DNA from 3 places in the Streptomyces griseiscabiei genome. Region 1 is predicted to be linked to each of the others. Evidence: riboswitches for the same ligand, from Rfam matches in the RefSeq annotation. Region 1 holds a riboswitch; each other region holds the start of a gene.
The links. Region 1 has a riboswitch for cyclic di-AMP ahead of J8M51_RS40365 (M23 family metallopeptidase). Riboswitches for the same ligand answer to the same signal wherever they lie in the genome.

Region 2: linked by a shared signal. The riboswitch ahead of J8M51_RS38710 (C40 family peptidase) and the one ahead of J8M51_RS40365 (M23 family metallopeptidase) in region 1 are both predicted to bind cyclic di-AMP.
Region 3: linked by a shared signal. The riboswitch ahead of J8M51_RS21970 (M23 family metallopeptidase) and the one ahead of J8M51_RS40365 (M23 family metallopeptidase) in region 1 are both predicted to bind cyclic di-AMP.

Annotation. Positions count from the first base shown of each region.
Region 1 is NZ_JAGJBZ010000004.1:208,339-211,605, reverse strand. It holds gene J8M51_RS40365 (M23 family metallopeptidase) at 120-1,181, opposite strand; cyclic di-AMP (ydaO/yuaA leader) riboswitch at 1,192-1,353, opposite strand; gene J8M51_RS40360 (PP2C family protein-serine/threonine phosphatase) at 1,640-2,770, opposite strand; gene J8M51_RS40355 (GTP cyclohydrolase II) at 2,865-3,267, opposite strand, start outside.
Region 2 is NZ_JAGJBZ010000003.1:1,061,116-1,064,382, reverse strand. It holds gene pcrA (DNA helicase PcrA) at 1-1,420, opposite strand, end outside; cyclic di-AMP (ydaO/yuaA leader) riboswitch at 1,672-1,845, shown strand; gene J8M51_RS38710 (C40 family peptidase) at 1,855-3,072, shown strand; gene J8M51_RS38705 (hypothetical protein) at 3,077-3,267, opposite strand, start outside.
Region 3 is NZ_JAGJBZ010000002.1:1,046,220-1,049,486, forward strand. It holds gene J8M51_RS21965 (M16 family metallopeptidase) at 1-974, shown strand, start outside; cyclic di-AMP (ydaO/yuaA leader) riboswitch at 1,223-1,396, shown strand; gene J8M51_RS21970 (M23 family metallopeptidase) at 1,409-2,197, shown strand; gene J8M51_RS21975 (GntR family transcriptional regulator) at 2,399-3,103, shown strand.

The sequences.
Region 1 (3,267 bases):
GGACGCGTGCATTCCGGGGTCGCGTGAACGGTGCGTGAAACCGTGGGAGCGCCTGTACGACAGCGACGCCGCTTGGCCTCCGGGAGGCCACGCGGCGTCGCTGTCGTCGTACGGGCGGGTTACGGGGTGAGGCCCTTGCCGCGGAGCCACGCCGCCGGGTCGATGCCGCCGGAGGAGCCGCCGGGGTGGACCTCCATGTGGAGGTGGGCGCCGGTGACGTTGCCGGTGGCGCCGACGCGGCCGATGACGTCGCCGGTGGCGACCTTCTGGCCGACGCTGACGCCGATCGAGGACTGGTGGGCGTACCAGATCTCGGTGCCGTCATCGAGGGTGAGGACGGTCTTGTAGCCGTAGGCGCCCTCGTAGCCGGCCTGGGTGATCGTGCCACTGCCGACGGCCTTGATCAGGGTGCCGGTGGGGGCCGCGAAGTCGAGGCCGGTGTGGTAGCCGGAGGACCAGTAGGGGCCGGCCTGGCCGAAGGTGGAGGTGAGGGTGTACGAGGAGGTGGGAAGCGTGAACTGCTTGGCGAGCGAGGCCAGGCGCTCGGCTTCCTTCTTCTGCTCGGCCTCCTCGGCCGCCTTCTTCTTGGCGGCGGCCTCCTTGGCCTCCGCCTCCCTCTTCTCCTGGGCGGCCTGCTCGGCGGCCTTGTCCGCGGCGGCGGTCTGGGCGGCCTCGGCGGCGGCCTTGTCGGAGGCGTCCTGCTGGGACTCGGCCTGCGCCATGATGCGGGCGCGCAGCGCCTCACCGGCGTCGGCGGTGCCCTGCTCGGATTCGGCGGGGGTCAGGCCGGCGTTGCTGAGCGGGGACCTGGAGGCCTCGGGCTCGGGCTCCTCGGCCTCGTCCTCGAAGACCGAGCCGACATTCGGCATGTCGGGCATCGATATGGAGACCGGGGCCTTGCCGGACTGCGCGCTGGCCATGCCGGCGCCACTGACGGCGGCTATGACACCGACGCCGAGGACCGTGGAGCTGCGGGCCAGTCCGCCACGGGCGAGTACGCCGCTCTTCTTGGCGACGCGGTGCCGACCGCGAGCGGGGCGGAGGGTCTCCTCGTTCGGATTCCACTCCTGCCAGGGGCCCTCGTTGTCGCTGTTGTAGCTGCCGTAGCCGAACGTCTGGCTCTCGCCTTCGCGTTGGGTCGGCACGAACGGGGCTTCGGTCGCGGACCGGTTCGACGCCACGTGGGCGTACTCCTTCCTTCCTCCTCGCCTACCGGGTTAGCTGACGGGTTCGGAGCAGGAAGGTCTCCTACGCGCGTAAACCGGTCGTGCGTACTGCCACGGCGGTTTGCGTGCGATTCACCCCAGGGTGGTGGTTCCCCGGTTCCCTTGCGGAATTCGGCGCGTGAGCACGGAGCCGTCTCTTGTGACGGCTGGGACGACCGCGCTGCGTTATCGAACGTTAATAGACGTCAGTACTCCATTCCAAGCTGTTCCGAATGATCGTTCCGGCTTCCGCGCTGGACTTTACGGGTCATGAGGGGCGGAAAACGGGCGAGTTGGCGGTGACTCACGAGTAACAGTTGTTCTGACGGTGCGTCAGTTCCTATACGGAGGACGGTCGGACGAGCACGCTCGGTGACATCGGCCCCGATGAGGTGCGAGATGTGAGAGAGCTGTGTGTGCGGGAGACGTGTGCGTCAGGGGCGGCGGACCGCCAGGAGGGCCATGTCGTCCGTCGTGCGATCGCCCGTGTGCCGGCCCACCTCCTCCGCGAGGGTCGTCAGCAGGGCGCCCGGGACGGAGAAGGTGCGTCCCGACAGGCGCGCGGCCGGGTCGTAGAAGACCCCGTGCGCGTCCCGCGCCTCGGAGAGGCCGTCGGTGTAGCAGAGCAGTGTGGCGCCGGGCGGGAAGTCGGTCTCCTCCGCGCGGTCGGGCCAGCCGCCCAGGTCCTCCATGCCCAGCGGAAGCGCGGGCCGCGGGGCGTCCAGCGTGCACAGGGCGCCGTCGGCGTACAGCAGCAGAGGGGACGGATGGCCCCGGTTGACGATCCGGGCGCGGCCGGCGCCGTGCGGGAACTCCGCGAGGACCGCCGTCACGAACCCCTCGTACTCCACCGCCGCGTCCCGGCGCGCCGCCTCCCGCCGGGTGCCCTCGCGGGCCAGCGCCCGTTCCAGCCGCTGGGCCACCGCTTCGAGCGTCGACTCCTGCTCGGCCGCCTCCCGGAACGCGCCGATCAGCACGGCCACCGCCGACACCGCCCCCAGCCCCTTGCCGCGCACATCGCCGACGATCAGCCGTACGCCGTGCGGCGAGTCCTGCACCGCGTACAGATCACCCCCGATCGACGCCCCGGCCTGCGCCGCCTCGTACCGCGCGGCGATCTCCAGCCCGCCGATCCGCTCCTGCGGCACCGGCAGTACGGCCCGCTGCGCCGCCTCGGCGATCTCCCGGGCGGTGGCCAGCCGGGCGTCGCTGCGGCGGACGAGGCGGTTGATCAGTACGGCCAGTACGGCGACGGTGGCCACCGTGGCGATCTCGGTGACGGCGTCCACATGGCCCGCGTCGTCGTAGTAGGTCCGTACGGCCGTGATGCCGCCGACCGAGGCGAGCCCGGTGATCACCGTGCCGTGCAGCGAGTAGAGCGGGGCCGCCACCAGGGGCGCGGCCGTGAAGAAGGGGACCGCCGTGAACTCGCTCGGCGTGAAGTGGTCGTAGAAGAGGCCGACCGCGATCAGCAGGACGGGGAGGCCGCGCGCGAGCGTACGGGCGTACGAGAACCGCCGTCCGTCCGGCTCCCTCACACCCTCCACCCCCTCTCGCTGCCCCACGGATACAGGGTTTCCGGGGGCGGGGAGCGGGGCTAGCCGGTGGGGCCGAGTGGGCTAGTGAGGGGCGCGGGGAGGTTGGTGAGGTGGGGGGAGGTCAGCCGGCCGTCAGGCCCGTCAGTTCCGTCAGTTCCGGCAGCGGCAGGGTGTGCTGGGTCTGGAGGACCTTCGCGCGGAGGTAGCGGACGTTGTGGGCGGTGGTGAAGACGCCCGTGGGGACGCGGTGGCGGACGCCGACGCCCAGGTCGCGGAGCTGCTGCGCCTTGTCGGGGTTGTTGGAGAGCAGGTCCAGCTCGTCGATGCCGAGGGCGCCCAGCATCTGGGCCGCCGCCGTGTAGTCGCGGGCGTCCTCCGGCAGGCCGAGCGCCGCGTTCGCCTCGTAGGTGTCGAGCCCCTGGTCCTGGAGGGCGTACGCGTCCAGCTTGTTGTAGAGGCCGATGCCCCGGCCCTCCTGGCGGAGGTAGAGGAGGACGCCCCCGCGCTCGGCTATCCGCTCCACC
Region 2 (3,267 bases), on a different contig from region 1:
AGCGGACGCCGCCGACGACCTTGTACGGCAGGCCGACGCGGATGAACACCTCTTCGAAGACACGGGACTGGGCGTTCGTCCGGTAGAAGACGGCGACGTCACCGGCCTTCGCGTCGCCCGCGTCCGTCAGTCGGTCTATCTCGTCGGCGACGAACTGGGCCTCGTCGTGCTCGGTGTCGGCGACATAGCCGGTGATCCGGGCGCCCGCGCCCGCGTTGGTCCACAGGTTCTTGGGGCGGCGGGACTCGTTGCGCTCGATCACCGCGTTGGCGGCGGAGAGGATCGTCTGGGTGGAGCGGTAGTTCTGCTCCAGCAGGATCGTCGTCGCGTCCGGGTAGTCCTCCTCGAACTGGAGGATGTTGCGGATGGTCGCGCCGCGGAAGGCGTAGATCGACTGGTCGGCGTCACCGACGACGCACAGCTCGGCCGGGGGGACGTCCCACTCGTTGGGCGGGACGTCCACCGGGTGCTCGGAGGTACCGACCAGCTCTCTGACCAGGGCGTACTGGGCGTGGTTGGTGTCCTGGTACTCATCGACGAGGACATGCCGGAAGCGGCGGCGGTAGTGCTCGGCGACGTCCGGGAAGGCGCGCAGCAGATTGACCGTCGTCATGATCAGGTCGTCGAAGTCCAGCGCGTTCGCCTCGCGGAGGCGGGACTGGTACATCGCGTAGGCCTGGGCGAGGGTCTTCTCGAAGCCTCCCCCACTCTCGGCTCCGCTCGACCGGGAGGTGCCCCCAGCGGCCTGGGCGGCGAAGTCCTCCTCGTCGATCAGCTCGTTCTTCAGATTGCTGATCTTGGCGCTGAAGGACTTGGGCGGGAAGCGCTTCGGATCGAGGTCCAGATCACGGCAGACGAGCGCCATCAGCCGCTTGCTGTCGGCGGCGTCGTAGATCGAGAAGGAGGAGGTGAAGCCGAGCTTCTTGCTCTCGCGGCGCAGGATGCGTACGCACGCGCTGTGGAAGGTCATGACCCACATCGCGTGGGCGCGCGGGCCGACGAGCTGCTCGACGCGCTCCTTCATCTCGCCGGCGGCCTTGTTGGTGAAGGTGATCGCGAGGATCTGGCCGGGATGGACCCGCCGCTCGCCGAGCAGATGGGCGATGCGGTGGGTGAGCACCCGGGTCTTGCCGGAGCCGGCGCCCGCGACGATGAGCAGGGGTGATCCGGCATGCACCACGGCCGCACGCTGGTTCTCGTTCAGCCCGTCCAGGAGGGCCGCCGCGTCGATCGCGGGGCGGGGAGCGCCGTCGCGGTAGTACGCGTCACGGTCCGGTGGCGCGTCGAACTTCCCGCCGAACAGATCGTCCGGAAGCGGCTCCGGTACGTGATCGTCCTCGGGCGGCGGCGGGGGTTCCTCCGCGTGGCCGCGGGGGGCCTGGAGGTCCGCCAGGAAGCTGTCGTCAAAGAGGCTGCTCATCGCTCTCCGAGTCTAGGCGCCCCCACTGACAGCGAGAGGCCGCCCCGGGAAGTCCGCACTCGTCCACATCCGCCACACACCGCGACCGCCGTACGACGGTGAGCGAGCGAGCCTACCGCCTCTCGCGTCGAAGAGGCTAAGGTCACGAAAACGTATCGGGCATATCGAACATCAACCTTCACACGGGCCACACGAGTTGGCTAGCTTTTTCCCCAGGACCGTACGACCCAACCGGCGAACGTCGCCGGGCCGCACGGCCTCCGCCGAGTCCGGTACGCCTTACGTGGGCGCCGGAGCCGGGGACCCACCGATCCTCCGGGGTGAATCGGCCCGACCGCCGCACGCGGCAAGGGCCGTAGGGCAAACCTTCCGAAGCTTGCGCCCGAACCCGACAGCTAACTCGGTAGGCGGACAACGGAAGGAGACGCCGAACCATGGCGCCGCACCGCAAGCCGCGTCCGGCCGGCCGGACGCGCGCGGGCATCCGCACCCCCGCCCTCGCCACCGCCGCCCTCACCTCCGTGGCCCTGCTCTCGCAGACCGCCACGGCCGCGCCCTCGACCGACGACAAGCCGAGCCTGGAGGAAGTCGAGAAGAAGGTCGACGACCTCTACCGCGGGGCCGGGGCGGCGACCGAGGGCTACAACGCGGCCAAGGAGAGGACGACCAAGCAGAAGAAGCAGGTCGAGACCCTCCTCGAAGCCGTGGCCAAGCGCCAGGAGAAGCTCAACGACGCGCGGGAGGAGCTGGGTTCGTTCGCAGCGGCCCAGTATCGCGACGGCGCGGCGGCCCCGGACCAGGCCTCGCTGCTGCTCGCGGACAACCCGCAGGACTACTTCGACCAGAACCAGCTGATGGACCGTTTGACGGACCGCCGGCAGGACGCCGTCGACGCGTACGTCACCGAGCAGGCCGAGGCGACGGAGCAGCGCCAGGAGGCGAGCGACGGCCTCGAACAGCTCACCGAGACGCAGAAGACCCTCAAGGCCCGCAAGGCCACGGTCCAGGCGAAGCTGGCCGAGGCCCGCGAACTGCTCTCCACCCTCACCGTCGAGGAGAAGACCCGGCTCGCCGCGATCGAACAGCGCGAGCAGGAGGAGGCCGACCGCAAGGCCGAGGAACTCGCGCGGCAGCAGGCGGCGGCACAGCCGGCCCAGGAGACCCGGGACGACCAGGGAACTCAGGGGAGCCAGGGAACTCAGGGGACGGTCCAGGAGGAGACCTCCACCGGTACGGAGACCTCCACCGGCACCACCACCGAGACCGCCGCCCCGGCCGAGGACTCCACCTACGCCTCGAAGGCCGCCAAGGCCCTCGCCTTCGCCCGCGCGCAGATCGGCAAGCCGTACGTCTGGGGCGCCACCGGCCCCGGCTCCTACGACTGCTCAGGCCTCACCCAGGCCGCCTGGAAGGCCGCCGGCGTCGACCTCCCCCGCACCACCTACGACCAGGCCGGCACCGGGACCACCGTCTCCCTGGCGAACGCCAGGCCCGGCGACCTGATCTTCTTCTACGACAACATCGGCCACGTCGGCCTCTACATCGGCAACGGCATGATGATCCACGCCCCGAAGCCCGGCACGTACGTCCGCGAGGAGTCGGTCTTCTACGACGGCGAGTCGTCGATCCACAGCGTGGTGCGGCCGGCGTAGACCGTCAGGTCCAGAGCACCGCGATGAAGACGTTCACGACGGTCAGGGCGCCCACGAGTCCGAACAGCGGCTTCTCCACCGTCTCGTCGTCCCGCTTCACATAGACCAGTCCGAGGATCACGATCAGCAGGGCGAGCTTCACGCCGATCTTGATGTTGTCGACGGGCTGGTCGTCGGCCTGGTTGAGGCCGACGA
Region 3 (3,267 bases), on a different contig from region 1:
AGATCGAGCGGCTGGTGGCCAACCGGCTCGACGAGATCCCGCACGAGACGGCCAGCCCGGGCCGCCGGGCCGCCAAGGAGCTGTCCCGCCGACTGTTCCCGGCCACCTCCCGGATGTCCCGGCCCCGCCAGGGCACCGAGGAGACCGTCGAGGGCATCGACTCCGCGGCCGTACGCGCCTTCTACGAGCGGCATGTACGCCCCGCGACGGCCACCGCGGTGATCGTCGGCGACCTCACCGACGTCGACCTCGACGCGCTGCTCGGCGACACCCTGGGCGCCTGGACCGGCTCCCCGGCCAAGCCGAGCACCGTGCCTGCGGTGAGCGCCGACGACACCGGGCGCGTGATCATCGTGGACCGTCCCGGCTCCGTGCAGACCCAGTTGCTCATCGGCCGGGTGGGCGCGGACCGCCACGACCGGGTGTGGCCGGCGCAGGTGCTCGGCACCTACTGCCTCGGCGGCACCCTCACCTCCCGGCTGGACCGCGTCCTGCGCGAGGAGAAGGGATACACCTACGGGGTGCGCGCGTTCGGCCAGGTGCTGCGCTCCGCGCCCGACGGCTCCGGTGTCGCGATGCTCGCCATCAGCGGCTCCGTGGACACCCCGAACACCGGTCCGGCGCTCGACGACCTGTGGACGGTCCTGCGCACCCTGGCCGCCGGGGGCCTGACGGACGCCGAACGCGACGTCGCCGTACAGAACCTGGTCGGGGTCGCCCCCCTCAAGTTCGAGACGGCCGCGGCCGTGGCGAGCACGCTGGCCGACCAGGTCGAGCAGTACCTGCCGGACGACTACCAGTCGACGCTGTACCGCCAACTCGCCGCCACCGGCACCGTGGAGGCCACCGCGGCCGCCGTGAGCGCCTTCCCGGTGGACCGTCTGGTGACCGTCCTGGTCGGCGACGCCGCGCAGATCGAGGAGCCGGTCAGGGCCCTCGGGATCGGCGAAGTCACCGTCGTACCGGCCGAGTAGAAGCACAGGCGGAGGCCGAGTAGAGGCCGAGTGGAAGCCGAGTAGATATCGGGCGGAAAGACACGCACATGTGAGGCCCTGGTGACTGAAGAGTCACCAGGGCCCACGTTTGTCCGTATTGATGGCGGAGGCGGTGTGTCTGACCTGTGGCGTAGTTAACAAATCCTGTGATCCGTTTGTTATTTCGAAGACGGCCCACTTAGCGTCGGTCCGGCTGTTCGTCAGATGTTCGCCGCAGCCGCGGCACCGGACAGTCATCGCCGAGTCCCCGTATGGCGCGAGCCAGGGGAGCCGGGGACCCACCGAAGTCCCTGGGGTGAATCGGGTGCCCTTCGCGAGCGACGCGAAACGGGGGGCAGCCGTAGGAGACCTTCCTGCTCCGAACCCGTCAGCTAACCCGGTAGGCGAGAGGGAAGGAAAGGACCAGCCACTTCATGGCGTTCACCCGCGCCCCCGGCAAGCACCGCCGTCCCGGCCGTGTGCAGCGCACGACCACGAGGAACGTGGGCGTCGCCGCTCTCACCACCACCGGTGTCTTCGGCACCCTGGCCGGCCCCGCGCTCGCCGCGGAGGAGCCCGCCGTCGAGCAGACCGGCCTGAACCAGATCATCACCCTCGGCGACACGGTCGCCGACCAGGTGGACGCGCAGGCCGCCGCCCAGGAGCAGGCCGCCGAGGTCGCCGCGGTCAAGAAGCAGGCGCAGGAGGCGGCCCGCAAGGCCGCCGCCGAGAAGGCCGAGCAGGAACGTGCCGCCGCCAAGGAGCGCGAGGAGATCAAGGCCCGTGCCGCCCGCGCGGCCGAGCGCGAGCGCCTCAACACCTACGTCGCCCCCATCAGCGGCTCCTACATCTCCACCGGCTACAAGACCGGTGGCGCCGTCTGGTCCTCCGGCAGCCACACCGGTGTCGACTTCCACGCCGCGTCCGGCACGGCCGTCCTCGCGGTCGGCTCCGGCACCGTCGTCGAGGCGGGCTGGGGCGGCGCGTACGGCAACAACATCGTGGTCAAGATGGACGACGGCACGTACACCCAGTACGGCCACCTGTCGTCCATCGGCGTCTCCGTCGGCCAGCGGGTCACCCCGGGCCAGCAGATCGGCCTCTCCGGGGCCACCGGCAACGTCACGGGCCCGCATCTGCACTTCGAGGCCCGGACCACGGCCGAGTACGGCTCGGACATCGACCCCGCCGCGTATCTGCGCTCGCACGGCGTCAACGTCTGACGGACCCAACCGCTTCCCAGGAGGCCCCGGCTCATCGAGCCGGGGCTTTCCTCGTTGTGCGAACCTCTTGTGACGCACCTCCTGTCCAAAAAATATCCCTGGATTCCGGTGCGCCATCGGAAATTCCGGCTCACTGCAATAGAGTCGCTGGAAGACACGTCAATCATCGACGTTTCACGGGGATTAAGGCGGAGGTCGGTCATGCGTATTCCGGCGCACTCGGTATGCACGGCGATCCGTGATGACATCGTCGCGGGTGTCTACGAGCGCGGCAGCCGTCTCACCGAGGAACTGCTCGCCCGCCGGTACGGCGTCAGCCGGGTCCCCGTGCGCGAGGCGCTGCGCACCCTGGAGGCCGAGGGGTTCGTGGTGACCCGCCGGCACGCGGGCGCGTGCGTCGCCGAGCCGACCGAGCAGGAGGCCGCGGACCTGCTGGAGATGCGCATGCTGCTGGAGCCGCTGGGCGCCGCCCGCGCCGCCCAGCGGCGTACGGAGGCGCACCTCAAGGTGTTGCGCGGCCTGGTCAGACTGGGCCAGGAGCGGGCCAGGAGGGGCACCAGCGACGATCTGCGCTCCCTGGGCGGCTGGTTCCATGAAACGCTCGCACAGGCGTCCGGCAGCCCCGCCCTGACCTCCACACTCGCCCAGCTGCGGCACAAGATCGCCTGGATGTACGCGGTCGAGGCGCCCGCCGACCCCGTGGAGTCCTGGGCGGAGCACGGCGGCATCGTGGACGCCGTCGCGCGCGGCGACAGCGACCGGGCCCGGACCATCACCTCCCTGCACACCGAGCGCGCCACCGCCGCGCACCGGCTCCGGTTTCCGGGCGGGGCCGCCGGGGCGGAGCGCCCCGACCGTGTGAGGACTTCGCAACACCCCGTAAACATGCAGAGCCTGCGGCATTAACACGGGAGCCGTATACAAAGACGTATGAATTCCGTGGGGCATTTTTCCTGCTGCCCGCAGAACGGAATAAGAGCGGATTCGTGGCGGATGCGAAGCGGATTCGGGATGAATAGGCGAAGGGCCCGCCCGATAAATCGGACGAGCCCTTCGGTGTGTGTGCGGAT